DNA from 3 places in the Streptomyces sp. NPDC052225 genome. Region 3 is predicted to be linked to each of the others. Evidence: riboswitches for the same ligand, from Rfam matches in the RefSeq annotation. Region 3 holds a riboswitch; each other region holds the start of a gene.
What was found. A riboswitch is a leader RNA that binds a small molecule or an ion and turns the genes downstream of it on or off. The one in region 3 is predicted to bind cobalamin.

Region 1 (5,125 bases), on a different contig from region 3:
GGTGTGGTGGGGCGATCCGGAGAAGAGCTGGGGGCAGGCCACGTTCGAGGGCGGCGACATCATGCCGGTGGGGAACGGCGTGGTCCTGATGGGCATGAGCGAGCGCACCTCGCGGCAGGCGATCACGCAGGTCGCGGCGGCCCTGTTCGAGAACGGCGCGGCCGAGCACGTCATCGTCGCCGGGATGCCGAAGCTGCGCTCGGCGATGCATCTGGACACCGTCTTCACGTTCGCCGACCGGGACATCGTCACGCTGTACCCGAGGATCATGGACTCGGTGCACACGTTCTCGCTGCGCCCGAGCGACAAGGCGCCCGGCCTGGACATCACCGACGAGGGCACGACACCGTTCGTCGACGTGGTCGCCAAGTCCCTGGGGCTGAGCGGGGGTCTGCGGGTCATCGAGACCGGCGGCGACGTGTACGCGTCCGAGCGGCAGCAGTGGGACAGCGGCAACAACGCCGTCGCGGTCGAGCCGGGCGTCGTCTTCACGTACGACCGCAACACCCAGACCAACACGCTGCTGCGCAAGGCCGGCGTCGAGGTGATCACGATCGTCGGTGCCGAACTCGGGCGGGGGCGCGGCGGCGGGCACTGCATGACCTGCCCGATCGTCCGCGACCCGGTGGACTTCTGAGGCGGCGTGACCGGACGGGCCGCGATCCGCGCGGTCGCCTGCGTGGTGGCGGCGCTCGCCACGCTGACGGTCCTCACGACGGCGACGGTGCGCGGCACCGTCCTCGACCCGGGCTTCCACGCGTCCGTCCTCGACGAGGAGCACGCCTACGACCGGCTCTACAACGAGGTCCTGGTGGATCCCCGGGCGGCCCCGCTCGCCCGTGACCTGCTGGCGGACCTGGCCGTGCCGGAGGCCCAGGTGACGTCCAACATCAAACTGGTGCTGCCGCCGGAGACCGTGCGTGACCTGACGCTCCAGCAGGTGGAGACGGTGGTCGGCTACCTCAACGGCACGCGCGGCTCCCTCGATCTCACCGTCGACCTGCGTCCGGTCCTCGCCAACCTCGACGATCTCGCGCAGACGTACTTCGGTGACCTCGTCGCCGGGGTGCAGGGCACCGCCGAGCCGGACTTCGAGCGGTTCACCGCCGATGTGTCGGCGGCGCTGCGGGAATTGGCGGCGGGCCGGGCACCCGCGGGGCTGCCCGCCCTGCCGCTCACCGAGGAGCAGGCCGACCGGGTCGCCGACGCGCTGCTGTCCGCGGTGCCCGAGTCCGACCGTGCGGCGCTGCGGCCCGAGGTGAGGGCGGCGCTGGCCGGCGGGGACGTCGCGACGGCGCTGGCCGCCGTGGCGCCCGCCGCCGTGTCGGAGCGCACGGACGGTGCTCTCGCCCAGCTGCGCGGGCTCGTCGACGACGGCACATGGGACCTGGGCGCGGCGCTGCGCGATTCCGGCAACGACCTGGCCACGCTGCACGACGTACGCCCGTACACGGCGGTCGGGCTCGGTCTGGTCGAGGCGCTCGCGGCCGTGCTGCTCGTGGCGTCCCTCGCGGTGCTGTGGTGGGCCGGATCGCCGCTGCCCGGGCGGCGGCTGACACGGCTCGGCCTGCCGCTGGTCGCCGGAGGCGTCCTCACGCTGGTGGCCGTGGGCGCGGTGCGGCTGCTGACCGACGGGCGCGTCGTCGATCCGCCCGCCGCGTGGCCGCCGAGCCTGGCCCGCCTGGTCGACGACGTGCAGGGCACCGCTGTCGGCCGGCTCACCACCACCGCGGTCGTCGCGGCCCTCGTGCCCGTCGCGATCGGGGTGCTGCTCGCCGCGGTGGGGATGCGGCTGGCAAGCGATCGGGAGCGGACGGTGTCGTCGCGGCGGGTGCCCGTGCTCGGGCTCGGCGCGGCCGCCCTGGCGGTGGCGGGGATGGTCGCGCTGCCGCCGCTGATCAGTCCGGACGGTCCGCGCGTGTGCCAGGGCAGCGCAGCCCTGTGCGACCGGCGCTACGACGAGGTGGCGTATCTGACGACCCACAACGCCATGTCGACGACGGTCGACCGGTTCATCGGGCCGCTCCAGGACCCGGGGATCACCGCGCAGCTGGACGACGGGGTGCGCGCCCTCCAGCTCGACACGTACCGGTGGGAGCGGCCGGAGGAGATCGCCGGGCGGCTCTCCGACTCGGACCTCACGCCCGCGCAGCAGGCCCTGGTCCGGTCGGCGGTCAACACGGTCAACCCGCCGCGCGACGGACTGTGGCTGTGCCATGCCGTGTGCCGGGCCGGGGCGGTGGCCCTGGTGCCCACGCTGCGCGCGATCGGCGACTGGATGCGGGCCCACCCGACCGACGTGGTCACGTTCATCGTGCAGGACGCGATCTCGGGTGAGGACACGGCGCAGGCGTTCGCCGAGGCGGGCGTGGACGACCTGGTGTTCACCCCCGACCCCGATCCCGCACGGCCCTGGCCGACGCTCGGCGAACTGATCGACGGCGGCCGCCGCCTCGTCGTCTTCGCCGAGCAGGCCGACGGTCCGGCGCCCTGGTACCGGAACTTCTACCGGTACGGCATGGAGACGCCGTTCGCCTTCCGCTCCCCCGGCGACATGACGTGCGTGCCGCACCGCGGCGGCGACGACAAGCGGCTCTTCCTGCTCAACCACTTCATCACGGACAACGGTGGCAGCCGCCTGGACGCCGGCACGGTCAACACCCGCCGCTTCGTGCTCGACCGGGCCCATCGCTGCGAGCGCGAGCGCGGCCGGCCGGTGAACTTCGTCGCCGTGGACTACGCGACGATCGGTGACGCGCGCGGTGCGGTGGCGGCGCTCAACTCGGAGCGCTGACCGGATGACCCCGGCCCCGTCCGAGACGTCCGCCCTGTGATAATTTCGCCGAGCCAGTCGTACCTTTGTGCGTTCAACGACGCACACGGGTCAGGGAATCCGGTGGGAATCCGGAACTGACGCGCAGCGGTGAGGGTGACGGGCGGAGCAACTGCCACTGGGCCATCGGCCCGGGAAGGCGCTTCGCGCGGACGACCCCGAGTCCGAAGACCTGCTGGCAGCCTCCGGCGGCGACCCGCGGGCGGGGGTGCACCGTAGGCCGGCTCCGCGTATGAGCCCTGGACGCTGAGGACTTCCCGTGCCCTTCGCACGTCACCTTCCCTTCACCGCCGCGCTGTTGGCGGCTTCCCTGCTGGCGCTCACCGGATGTGCGGACACCGGGAGTGCCGCCGGCGCGCCGGACGGCGGGGCGCGCGCCGTGACCCTCGACAACTGCGGCACGAAGGTGCGCGTGCCGCACGCGCCGCGCCGGGCCGTCGCCCTCGACCAGGGGTCGGCGGAGATCATGCTGTCGCTCGGGCTCGCGGACCGGATGGTGGGCACGGCCACCTGGACCGACCCGGTCCTCAAGGGCCTGGAGAAGGCGAACGCGAAGGTGCCGCGCCTCGCCGACCGCTACCCGTCCTTCGAGAAGGTCCTGGACTCCGAACCGGACTTCGCCGCGGCCTCCTTCACGTACACCCTCGGCAAGGGCGGCGTCGCGCCGCGCGAGCAGTTCGAGGAGCTGGGCGTGCCCACGTACCTCTCCCCCACCGACTGCGCGGGCAAGGACAACAGCGGGGACGGCGACGGGGTGCGCACGTCGGCGCTCGGTATGGACACCGTCTACGGCGAGATACGGGACCTGGCGCGGATTTTCGACGTTCAGGCGCGCGGCGAGAAGCTGGTCGCCGAGCTGAAGTCCCGTGTCCGCAAGGCCACTTCGGGCCTCGACGCGCCCGACGTGAGCCTCCTGTACTGGTTCGCCAACTCCGACTCGCCCTATATGGCGGGGTGTTGCGGAGCGCCCGGCATCATCACGAAGGAGATCGGCGCGCGGAACGTGTTCGACGACACGCGTGAGGAATGGCCGCAGATCAACTGGGAGACGGTGGCCGACCGCGACCCCGACGTCCTCGTCATCGGCGATCTGACCCGCCGCTCGCAGTCCGCCGAGTCGGCCGCGCAGAAGATCAGGTTCCTGGAGTCCGACCCGGTGACCAAGAACATGACGGCGGTGCGCGAGAAGCGGTACGTGCTGCTGAGCGGGCAGGCGATGAATCCGACGATCAGGACCGTGGACGGCGTGGAGAAGGTGGCGGCCGCGCTGCGCACGTACGGCCTCACCAAGTGAGCGTCCTGCGGCCGGGCCTGTACGGGGCCGCGGGCCTCGCGGCGCTGTGCGCGTCCGTCGCCGTGGCCATCACCATCGGGCCCGCGCACATCGGCGTCGCCGACGTGTGGGCGGCGGTCGGGGCCAGGCTCGGCTGGGGCACGTCGGACCTGTCGCCGATCCGGGACGGCATCGTGTGGAACCTGCGGCTGCCGCGCACGCTGCTCGCGGCGGTGTGCGGTGCGGGCCTCGCGGTGTGCGGCACGGTGCTTCAGGCGTTGCTGCGCAATCCGCTCGCCGACCCGTTCGTGCTCGGGGTGTCGTCGGGGGCGTCGACCGGCGCCGTGCTCGTCGTGGTGCTCGGCGTCGGCGGGGGCGCCCTGTCCGTGTCCGGCGGCGCGTTCGCGGGCGCGGTCTGCTCGTTCGCGCTGGTCCTGCTGCTCAGCCACAGTCTCGGCGGCAGCACGGACCGGGTGGTGCTGTGCGGGGTGGCCGCCATGCAGTTGTTCTCCGCGCTGACGTCGTTCGTGGTCCTGACGGCGGCCGACGCGGAGACCACGCGCGGTGTGCTGTTCTGGCTCCTCGGCTCGCTCGGCGGCGTGGGCTGGACGGAGGTGTGGCTGTGCCTCGCGGTCCTCGTCGTCGCCCTCACCGTCTGTCTCGGGTACGGGCGCACCCTCGACGCGTTCGCGTTCGGGTCCGAGGCGGCGGCCGCGCTCGGCGTCCACGTGGCCCGCACCCGGCTCGCCCTGCTGTGTGTGACGGCCCTGTTGACGGCGGCGCTGGTGAGCGCGGCGGGCGCGATCGGCTTCGTCGGTCTGGTGCTGCCGCACGCGGCGCGTGCCCTGGTGGGCCCCGGGCACACCCGGCTGCTGCCGGTGACGGCGCTCGCCGGAGCGGTGTTCCTGGTGTGGGTGGACACGCTGGCCCGTACGGTCCTCGAACCGCAGGAGGTTCCGGTGGGGGTGGTGACGTCGCTGATCGGCGTGCCCGCGTTCGTGCTCGTGCTCTACCGCGGC
Region 2 (5,125 bases), on a different contig from region 3:
GGAGCCGGGGCGGGCGGGCGCCGGCAGGGGGAACGCGAACTGACCCCCCGGGCGCAGGACTTGGTGGACCTGGGAGAACAACTCCCCGTACTGGCCCGGCACGAAGTGGCCGAACGCCCCGAAGCTGACGACGAGGTCGAAGGCCGGGGCGAAGGGGAGCGCCAGCGCGTCGGCGCGGACGTACGAGGCCGTGGGCTCCTCGCCGCGCGCGACCTGGAGCATGCCCACACTGAAGTCGACCCCCACCGTCCGCCCGGTGCACACCTCGCGCAGCACCCCGAGCCCCGCCCCGGTGCCGCAGCACAGGTCGAGCCCGTTCTCGTACGGGCCCGACGAGCGAAGGGTGCGTGCGACCGGGTCGAGGACGATGTCGGGGGTGCGGAAGGGCGTCTGGTCGAACTTCGGGGCGAGCAGGTCGTAGCCGCGCTCGACGGATGACAGCGCCTGAACGGCCAGTTCGCGGAGGGTGGGCCCCTGGGGTGTGAACATGGCGGCTCAGCATAGGTCGACCACCCGCCGAAAACCGCTCTTGCCGCGCACCCCGGGTCCGGTGGTACAGTCGGCTCAGCACTTGTGTACGCCCGATCCGAGGCGCCGGTGCCGGTTCCATCTCTTCAGCGCGTGAGCGCTCATCGTTTCGATCAGCCTTTCAGCGCGCATCATCCCTGGTCAGCAGGTTCTGAACGGGTTCTCCCCCGCCCCTGCACGGCCAGTTCTCTCCCGGCCTCGGGCGTGATGTTCCTCAGGACCCTCAGGACCCTCAGGACTCCGCCCTTCGCTCCGCCGGATCCCACCCCCTCCCCTCTGCCCTTTCTGCCTTCTCTGCCCGCGGACGGATCGACGTCCGCGAAAGGACCTGTGATCACCATGACCACCACACTCGAAGCCCCGCAGCGGCCCGGCGCCGCCTCCGCGGCGAAGGTTCCCGTTCCCGTCGCCGGTGTCCTCGACATCAGCTCGAACGGACACGGGTTCCTGCGCGCCCCCGACCTGACACCCACGTCCCACGACGTGCAGGTCCCCTCCTCCCTCATCCGTCAACTCGGCCTGCGCAAGGGCGACTTCGTGACCGGACTGTGCGGCAAGCCGCACACGCTCGGCCACGTCGAGACCGTCGGCGGCCTGCCCGCCGCGGCCCTTCGCACCCGTCCGCGCTTCGCCGACCTCACCCCGCTCCACCCCGCCGAACGCCTGCGCCTCGAAGGGGCCTCAGGGCTCGCCGGCCGGGTCGTCGACCTGGTCGCGCCCGTCGGCAAGGGGCAGCGCGGACTGATCGTCGCGCCGCCGAAGACCGGCAAGACCGTGCTGCTCCAGCAGATCGCCGCCGCCGTCGCGACCAACCACCCGGAGGCGCACCTCATGGTCGTACTCCTCGACGAGCGGCCCGAGGAGGTCACCGACATGCGGCGCTCCGTGCGCGGCGAGGTGTACGCGTCGACGTTCGACCGCCCCGCCAAGGCGCACATCGCGCTCGCCGAACTCGCCGTGGAGCGCGCCAAGCGCCTCGTCGAACAGGGCCGCGACGTGGTGATCCTGCTCGACTCGCTGACCCGGCTGTGCCGCGCCCACAACAACGCGGCGTCGTCCGGCGGGCGCACCCTGTCCGGCGGCGTGGACGCGGCCGCCGTGCTCGGCCCGAAGCAGTTGTTCGGCGCGGCCCGCAACACCGAGGAGGCCGGCTCGCTGACCATCCTCGCGACCGCGCTGGTCGACACGGGATCGCGCGCCGACGACTACTTCTTCGAGGAGCTCAAGAGCACCGGCAACATGGAACTGCGCCTCGACCGCACGCTCTCCGACCGCCGCGTCTTCCCGGCCGTCGACATCACCCCTTCCGGCACGCGCCGCGAGGAACTCCTCGTGCCCGCCGACGAGTTGGCGGTCGTCCGCGGACTGCGCCGGGCCCTCCAGGGGCGCGACGGGCAGTCGTCGTACGAGGCACTGCTCGACAAGCTGCGCCGGAGCCCGGACAACGCGGCGTTCCTGCGCCAGGTCCATCGGACGGTACCCGGCACGTGATCCCGGCCCCGGATGCGTAATACTCGAACCATGACCCCGAGCATTACGCACCCCGGTGCGAAGCCGACCGTGACGGTCCGGCGGGCCACCGCACGCGACGCCAGGCGTCTCACCCGCCTCGTGCGCGGCTCCCGCGCCTACGAAGGCCCGTACGCGGCGATGGTCGCCGACTACCGGGTGGGCCCCGACTACATCGACGCGCACCGCGTCTTCGTGGCGGTCGACGAGGCCGACGACCGGGTCCTCGGGTTCTACGCGCTGGTGCTCGCGCCGCCGGAGCTGGACCTGATGTTCGTCGCGGACTCCGCTCAGGGCCTCGGCATCGGGCGGCTGCTCATCGCGCACATGCACACCGAGGCGCGGGCCGCCGGGCTCGACCACGTCCGCGTCGTCTCGCACCCGCCCGCCGAGGGCTTCTACCGCAGCATGGGCGCGCGCCGCACCGGCACGGTCCTCGCGCGCCCGCCGGCCGTGGCCTGGGACCGGCCCGAACTCGAATTCACCGTTCCACCCGCCGCCTGAGGTCTTCCGCCCTCGCCTCGCACGGCGCACACTCGGGGACGTCGGAATGGGGCAAGGAGGCCACATTGGGCAGCGACCAGGTGCGCTCGGACGGGTTCGACGTGATCGTGGAGATCCCGCAGGGGTCGAGGAACAAGTACGAGATGGACCACGAACTCGGCCGGATCCGGCTCGACCGGATGCTCTTCACCTCGACCCAGTACCCCGCCGACTACGGCTACATCGACGGCACGCTCGGCGGTGACGGCGACCCGCTGGACGCGCTCGTGCTGACCGGCGACGCGACGTTTCCCGGCTGCACCATCGAGTGCCGGGCGATCGGCATGTTCGTGATGAGCGACGAGAAGGGCCCGGACGAGAAGATCCTGTGCGTGCCCGCGCACGACCCGCGGCACGCGACGGTCCAGGACATCGAGGACATCCCCGAGTTCGACCGCCTGGAGATCACGCACTTCTTCGAGGTCTACAAGGACCTGGAGCCCGGCAAGTCGGTGGACGGCTCTCACTGGGAGGGCCGCGAGAAGGCGTACGAGGAGATCAGGCGGGCGCGCGGGCGCCGGTCCTGAGCGCCGGTCACGTCCCCACGGCGTCGACCAGTTCCCCGATCTCCGCGTCCACGAGCCGGTAGCGCACCACACGCCCCGTCTTCTCCCCCGCCACGACCCCGGCCGCCCGCAGCAGCCGCAGCGCCTGCGAGACGGCCGCGCCGTTCATCCCGGAGGCCACCGCCAGGTCGGACACGGCCAGCGGACCGACCCGGCGCAGCGCGAGCAGCAGGGCGAGCCGGTGCGGGTCGGCGAGCAGCGAGAAGCGCTCCGCCCACTCGCGTACCCGCGCCACGTCCCCGATGGCCTCGACGGCGTCGCAGACCCGGTGCCCGTCGATGGTGCGGTGATCGGCCCGCTCGGCCGGAACGAGATGCATGGCCGGATTCTCTCAACACCCGTACCGCCCACCGCCACCCGGGCCGCGATGTGATCTTGCATACCTGCACAGGTGTGCAGCTATGCAGCCACGTGCCGGCCCCCCTAAGGTGAACGGGCCGTGGTGCTCGGGAAGACCGGTGACAACCCCTCAGGGGCCAAGTCCGGAGCGGCCCTCGCCACTGTGATCGGGTTCCGGACCGCAGGTCCGGAGCGCACCGTGCCAGTACGCCACTGGTGGCCGCAAGGCCGCTGGGAAGGCAGGCGCGGCGGCGCACGCCCGTAAGCCAGGAGACCGGCCACGGCATCTCACGAAGTGATCCACGAGGTGCTGGAGCGTGATCGACGTATGACCCTGCCCGCGAACTCCCCTGCGCGGCCCACCGAACCGACCACAGCCTTCCGCTGGCGGCGCGAGGACACCCTGCGCACCGCGGGGCTGATGGCGGTGATCCTGGCCCTGCACGTCGTCGCGTTCGGCGTGCTGTTCCTGCTGGTCGTCCCGAACCACTACGAAGTCGACAACAAGGCCTTCGGCATCGGCCTGGGCATCACCGCCTACACCCTCGGCATGCGGCACGCCTTCGACGCCGACCACATCGCCGCGATCGACAACACCACCCGCAAGCTGATGGCCGACGGAAAGCGTCCGGTCTCGGTCGGCTTCTGGTTCGCGCTCGGCCACTCCAGTGTGGTCGTCGTGCTGGCCGCGCTGATCGCCGGCGGCACCGCGCTCGCCGGGACGCTGATGAACGACGGTTCGCGCACGCACCAGGTGCTCGGCGTCGTCGGCACGACGTTCTCCGGCTCGTTCCTGTATCTCATCGCCGCCCTCAACCTCGTCGCCCTGCTGGGCATCCTCAAGGTGTTCCGGGCGATGCGCGAAGGCTCGTACAACGAGGTGGAGCTCGAACAGCACCTGGATTCCCGGGGGTTCATGAACCGCGTCCTCGGCCGCTTCACCAAGTCGATCACCCGGCCGGGCCAGATGTTCCCGCTGGGCTTCCTGTTCGGCCTCGGCTTCGACACGGCGACCGAGGTGACGCTGATGGTGATGGCTGGCAGCGGCGCCGCGGCCGGGCTGCCCTGGTACGCGATCCTGTGCCTGCCGCTGCTCTTCGCCGCGGGCATGAGCCTGTTCGACACGCTCGACGGCACGTTCATGAACTTCGCGTACCAGTGGGCGTTCTCCAACCCGGTGCGCAAGGTGTTCTACAACCTCACCATCACCGGTCTGTCGATCGCGGTCGCGTTCTTCATCGGCACGATCGAACTCGTCGGCGTGCTCCACGACAAGCTCGACCTGTCGGACGCGGTGACGAGCTGGATCGCCGGGCTCGATCTCGACAACGTCGGCTACGTCATCGTCGGCCTGTTCGTCGTGGTGTGGGCGGCGGCGATCGGCTACTGGCGTCTGGCCAAGGTCGAACAGCGCTGGTCCGCGCGGGTGGCCGACGGCGCGTAGCGGCAGCCGCCGGGTGGTGGCGTGAGCGCGTCGCATAGCGTGCACGTCACCACGCCGTCCCCGCATGGAGGATCGTCAATGAGCGCCGCCCGCCTGCCACTTGAGGGCATCACCGTCGTCAGCCTGGAGCAGGCGGTCGCCGCGCCGTTCGCCACCCGCCAGCTCGCCGACCTCGGGGCCCGGGTCATCAAGGTGG
Region 3 (5,125 bases):
GACCCCACGATCAGGAGCGTCCGCATGTCGACGACGGCCGGGTCGAGGTCGGCCAGTTCGACGACGCGGATGGATTCCTCGGGGCCGCCGACGTCGCGGGCCAGGACGACCGGGGTGTCCGGGAGGCGGAGTTCGAGCAGCAGTTCGCGCGCCTTGCCGACCTGCCAGGTGCGGCTGCGTGAGCCGGGGTTGTAGAGCGCCAGGACCAGGTCGGCGGCGGCCGCCGTCCGCAGGCGTTCCGCGATGACCTCCCACGGCTTGAGGCGGTCGGAGAGGGAGATCGTCGCGTAGTCGTGGCCGAGCGGGGCGCCCGCCTTCGCCGCCGCCGCGTTGGCCGCGGTCACGCCCGGCAGGACCCGTACGGGGATGTCCGTGTAGCGGTCCTCGGAGGCCACTTCGAGGACCGCCGTCGCCATCGCGAAGACGCCCGGGTCGCCGCCCGAGACCACCGCGACGCGGTGCCCGCGCCGTGCCAGGTCGAGGGCGAACTCGGCGCGCTCCGACTCGACCTTGTTGTCCGAGCCGTGCCGCCGCTGCCACGGGCGGGACGGGACCCGGTCCAGGTAGGTCGTGTAGCCGACCAGGTCGTCGGCGTTCGCGAGAGCGCCGCGCGACTCCGGTGTCAGCCAGGGCGCGCCCGCCGGGCCGGTGCCGACCACCACGACCTCACCCCGGCCGGGTGACTCCGCCGGCGTCGCGTCGATACGGGACGGCAGCACCGCCACCGAGAAGTACGGGACGGAGGACGGGTCGATGTCCGCCAGCGCGCCCGTGCGCTCGCCGTCCATGAAGGCTCGTTCCACGTACCGGGCGTCTTCCAGGCGACCCGAACTCTCCAGCGCCGCACGCACCTTGGGGAACGTACGGCCCATCTTCATGACGACCGCCGAGTCCGCCGCCGCGATCCGCGCCGTCAGCTCGTCCTCGGGCAGCGTGCCCGGGATGATCGTCAGCGTCTCCTTGTCCTCGCAGAGCGGTTCGCCGAGGCGGGCCGCCGCCGCGCTGATGGACGTCACGCCCGGGATGACCGTCGTGTCGTAGCGGTCGGCGAGGCGCTTGTGCATGTGCTGGTACGAGCCGTAGAAGAGCGGGTCGCCCTCGGCGAGGATGGCGACCGTGCGGCCCGCGTCGAGGTGCGTGGCGAGCGTCGCCGCGGCCTCGGCGTAGAAGTCGTCGAGCGCGCCCCGGTAGCCGCCGGGGTGGTCCGTCGTCTCGACGGTGAGCGGGTACATGAGCCGCTCCTCGATCTGGTCCTCGCGGATGTGCTCCGCGGCGATCGAGCGGGCGATGGAACGGCCGTGGCGCGCGCAGTGGTACGCGATCACGTCCGCCCCGGCGATGGCCTTCACGGCCGCCACCGTCATCAACTCCGGGTCGCCCGGGCCGAGTCCGACCCCGTACAGCTTGCCGCTCATGCGCGGTCCTCCATGATCTCGGCCTCGGTGGCCATCGCGTTGAGGGCGGCGGCCGTGATGGCGCTTCCGCCGCGCCTGCCCCGTACGACGAGGTACTCCAGGCCCAGGTCGTTCGCCGCGAGGGCGTCCTTGGACTCGGCGGCGCCGACGAAGCCGACGGGGATGCCGAGGACCGCCGCCGGGCGCGGGGCGCCCTTCGCGATCATCTCCAGGAGGTGGAAGAGGGCGGTGGGGGCGTTGCCGATGGCGACGACGGAGCCTTCGAGGAGACCGCGGTCGCGCCAGAGTTCGAGAGCCGCCGCGCTGCGCGTCGTCCCCAACTCGGCTGCGAGGGACGCCACTTCGGCGTCGCGAAGGGTGCAGACGACGTCGTTGTCGGCGGGCAGGCGCTTGCGGGTGACGCCGCTCGCGACCATGTGCGCGTCGCAGAGGATGGGGGCCCCGGCGCGGAGGGCGGCGCGGGCCTGCGCCACGACGCCGGTCGAGTAGCCGATGTCCTGGACGAGATCCACCTGGCCGCAGGCGTGGATCATGCGGACCGCGACCTGCGCGACGTCGGCGGGCAGAGCGGCGAGGCCGTCCGCCGCCTCGGCGCGGATGGTGGCAAAGGACTCGCGGTAGATCGCCGCGCCGTCCTTCTCGTATTCATACACGGGGATCGGCTCTCTCAAGGGATGACGAGGGTTGGCGGGGGGTTCGGTATGGCTCAACGGCTCAGGTGTGCACGTCAGTCGGTGGTGCCCGGCGGCGTCACGTCGTACGTTCCGTCCTCCCGCGCCACCACGTCGGTGTGCGGGCCTTTCGGGCGGCCGCAGCGGCGTTCGCAGCCCGACCAGTGCCAGGGGTGTCCGGCCGCCGCGAGGTCGCCGGAGCGGACGGTTTCGGCGGCGTCGGCGCGTACGTCCGTACGGGACTTCGCGCACCCCGGGCTGCCGACGCAGGCGCTCACCCGCGTCCACGGGGAGCCGGGTTCGGTGACGAGGTCCGCGTTCTCGGGGCGGTGCGCGCCGGGCAGGACGACGCCGCGCCACGGGGTGAGGCGGATCTCCGGGCCGGCCGCGTCGAGCAGGGCCGTCCACGCGTCGGCGGTGACCGCGCCGAAGGGGACGAGGACGGACCGGGCGCGCACGGTGCCGCGGGCATCGGTGACGGTGCCGAGCGGGGTGGGGCCGGCGGTGGTGCGTTCGCGGACGGGTTCGGGGGCGGTGCCGAGGCGCTCGCCCACCCGGCGCGTCAACTCGCCCGCGCGCAAGGCGAGTTCGGCCACGCGCCAGCCCCGGCCGGTGTCGTCCTTCGCCGCCGCGACGAACTCCTCCGCCGCGCAGACCGCGGCCCGCGCGGCCTCCTCGTACGCGATCCGCAGTTCGTACGGTTCGGCGCCGAGCCGCAGGACGGCCGAGCCGTCGGGTTCGCCGCGCAGCAGGACGTCGGCGCCGAGGGGTGCGACATCGCCCCGGCCGTCGTCGAGCGCGAAGAGGAACTTGCCGCTGAGGGCCGGCGTGCGCGTGCTCGCGCAGAGCAGGTCGTCGAGGCCGAGGAGCCAGTCGCGTACGTCGACGAAGCCCTGGTCGTCGAGGCCGGACAGCGGCGACGCGAGGATGTTGCGGACGCGTTCGTGCGCGGCCGAGGGGAGGAGTCCCGCCTCCTGGAGCGCGGTCGCGAACTCGCCGCCGCACGCGGGGTCGAGGCCGCGGACCTCCACGTTCCCGCGCGACGTGATCCGCACCACGCCGTCCCCGAACCGCCGGGCCGCGTCCCCGAGGGCCCGCGCCCGCCCCACCGGAAGCACCCCGCCGGGAACCCGGATCCGGGCAAGCCCCCCGTCGTCGGCGGCGTGCAGCCGCAGCGCACCGGGGCAGGCGTCGCCGGAGGCGGCCGGACCTGGGGATTGGGTGGATATGGGGGCGGGGGACATGCCGGGGAGCATACCCATGGGCACCACCGCGGCCTCCGTGACGGAGGCCACCATCACGTACCGCCCCGCGGACCGGCCCCGTACGATGACCGTGACGGTCCGAGCCCGGGCCGTCACATCGCCAGCGACGGCGACAGGGGAGGAAGCCGGTGCGAATCCGGCGCGGTCCCGCCACTGTGAACTCCGTGGACGCCACCACGGGGTGAGTCAGGAACTCCTGCCGTCCAGACCACCCGGGGCGCGGACACCCCGAGGAAGGCCAGACGACGCATGCCCGAGCAGCCCCAGCAGTCGCAGCCCACGCCCCACGGTGAGCTCCTGCTCCTGTCGACCTCCGACACCGACCTGCTGAGCGCCCGCGCCGCGAACGCCGCGGGCGCCCCGGTCGGTTACCGCTTCGCGAACCCCTCCCGGATCGACGTCGACACCGAACTGCCCGCGCTGCTCGACGGCGTCGCCCTCGTCGTCGTACGCCTCCTCGGTGGCGTCCGCGCCTGGCAGGACGGCATCGACCGGCTCACCGCCGCGGGCGTCCCGCTCGTCGTCCTCACCGGTGAACAGGCCCCGGACGCCCAGCTCATGGCGACGTCGACCGTGCCCATCGGCATCGCCGCCGAAGCGCACGCCTACCTCGCGCACGGCGGCCCCGCCAACCTCGACCAGCTCGCCCGCTTCCTCTCCGACACCGTGCTGCTCACCGGCCACGGCTTCGAACCGCCGGAGCCCGCGCCGACCTGGGGCGCCCTGGAGCGCCCGGCCGCTGCGGAGCACCACGGCCCGACCGTCGCCGTGCTCTACTACCGCGCCCACCACATGAGCGGCAACACCGCCTTCGTGCACACCCTGTGCGACGAGATCGAGCGCGCGGGGGCCCGTCCGCTTCCGCTGTACGTGGCCTCGCTGCGGCCGCCCGAGCCCGAGCTGATCGACGCGCTGCGGCCCGTCGACGCCATCGTGACCACCGTCCTCGCGGCCGGCGGCACGCGCCCCGCCGAGGCCTCGGCCGGCGGTGACGACGAGTCGTGGGACGCCGGCGCGCTCACCCAGCTCGACGTGCCGATCCTCCAGGCCCTGTGCCTGACCTCCTCGCGGGCCGACTGGGAGGAGAACGACGAGGGCGTGTCGCCGCTGGACGCCGCGAGCCAGATCGCGGTGCCCGAGTTCGACGGACGGCTCATCACCGTCCCGTTCTCCTTCAAGGAGATCGACGAGGACGGCCTTCCCGCGTACGCCGCCGACCCCGAGCGCGCCGCCCGCGTGGCCGGAATCGCCGTACGCCACGCGCGACTTCGGCACATTCCGGCCGCCGGGAAGAAGCTCGCGCTCGTGCTGTCCGCGTACCCGACGAAGCACTCCCGGATCGGCAACGCGGTCGGGCTCGACACCCCCGCGTCCGCCGTCAGGCTGATCGACCGGCTCATCGAGGAGGGGTACGACTTCGGCGCGCGGGCCGAGATCCCGGGCCTTGTCTCCGGTGACGGCGACGAGCTGATCCGCGCCCTCATCGAGGCCGGCGGCCACGACCAGGAGTGGCTGACGGAGGAGCAGCTCGCCAAGAATCCCGTGCGGATTCCGGCCGCCGACTACCGGCGCTGGTTCGCGACCCTGCCCCAGGAGCTGCGCGAGAGCGTCGAGCGGCACTGGGGGCCGCCGCCCGGCGAGATGTTCGTCGACCGGTCCCGCAACCCGGAGGGCGACATCGTGCTCGCCGCCCTGCGCCGCGGCAACCTCCTCATCCTCATCCAGCCGCCGCGCGGTTTCGGCGAGAACCCGATCGCGATCTACCACGACCCCG

Region 1: another riboswitch for cobalamin. It lies ahead of AB0L37_RS11310 (ABC transporter substrate-binding protein); the one in region 3 lies ahead of cobN (cobaltochelatase subunit CobN).
Region 2: another riboswitch for cobalamin. It lies ahead of AB0L37_RS23255 (HoxN/HupN/NixA family nickel/cobalt transporter); the one in region 3 lies ahead of cobN (cobaltochelatase subunit CobN).

The regions. Positions count from the first base shown of each region.
Region 1 is NZ_JBFAVD010000006.1:50,663-55,787, reverse strand. It holds gene AB0L37_RS11320 (arginine deiminase) at 1-637, shown strand, start outside; gene AB0L37_RS11315 (hypothetical protein) at 644-2,794, shown strand; cobalamin riboswitch at 2,832-3,028, shown strand; gene AB0L37_RS11310 (ABC transporter substrate-binding protein) at 3,093-4,127, shown strand; gene AB0L37_RS11305 (iron chelate uptake ABC transporter family permease subunit) at 4,124-5,125, shown strand, end outside.
Region 2 is NZ_JBFAVD010000016.1:93,526-98,650, forward strand. It holds gene AB0L37_RS23230 (class I SAM-dependent methyltransferase) at 1-489, opposite strand, end outside; gene rho (transcription termination factor Rho) at 868-2,019, shown strand; gene AB0L37_RS23240 (GNAT family N-acetyltransferase) at 2,050-2,541, shown strand; gene AB0L37_RS23245 (inorganic diphosphatase) at 2,607-3,107, shown strand; gene AB0L37_RS23250 (metalloregulator ArsR/SmtB family transcription factor) at 3,115-3,465, opposite strand; cobalamin riboswitch at 3,570-3,783, shown strand; gene AB0L37_RS23255 (HoxN/HupN/NixA family nickel/cobalt transporter) at 3,814-4,929, shown strand; gene AB0L37_RS23260 (CaiB/BaiF CoA-transferase family protein) at 5,008-5,125, shown strand, end outside.
Region 3 is NZ_JBFAVD010000001.1:191,651-196,775, reverse strand. It holds gene cobJ (precorrin-3B C(17)-methyltransferase) at 1-1,415, opposite strand, end outside; gene AB0L37_RS00950 (precorrin-8X methylmutase) at 1,412-2,068, opposite strand; gene AB0L37_RS00945 (cobalamin biosynthesis protein CobG) at 2,143-3,330, opposite strand; cobalamin riboswitch at 3,409-3,570, shown strand; gene cobN (cobaltochelatase subunit CobN) at 3,601-5,125, shown strand, end outside.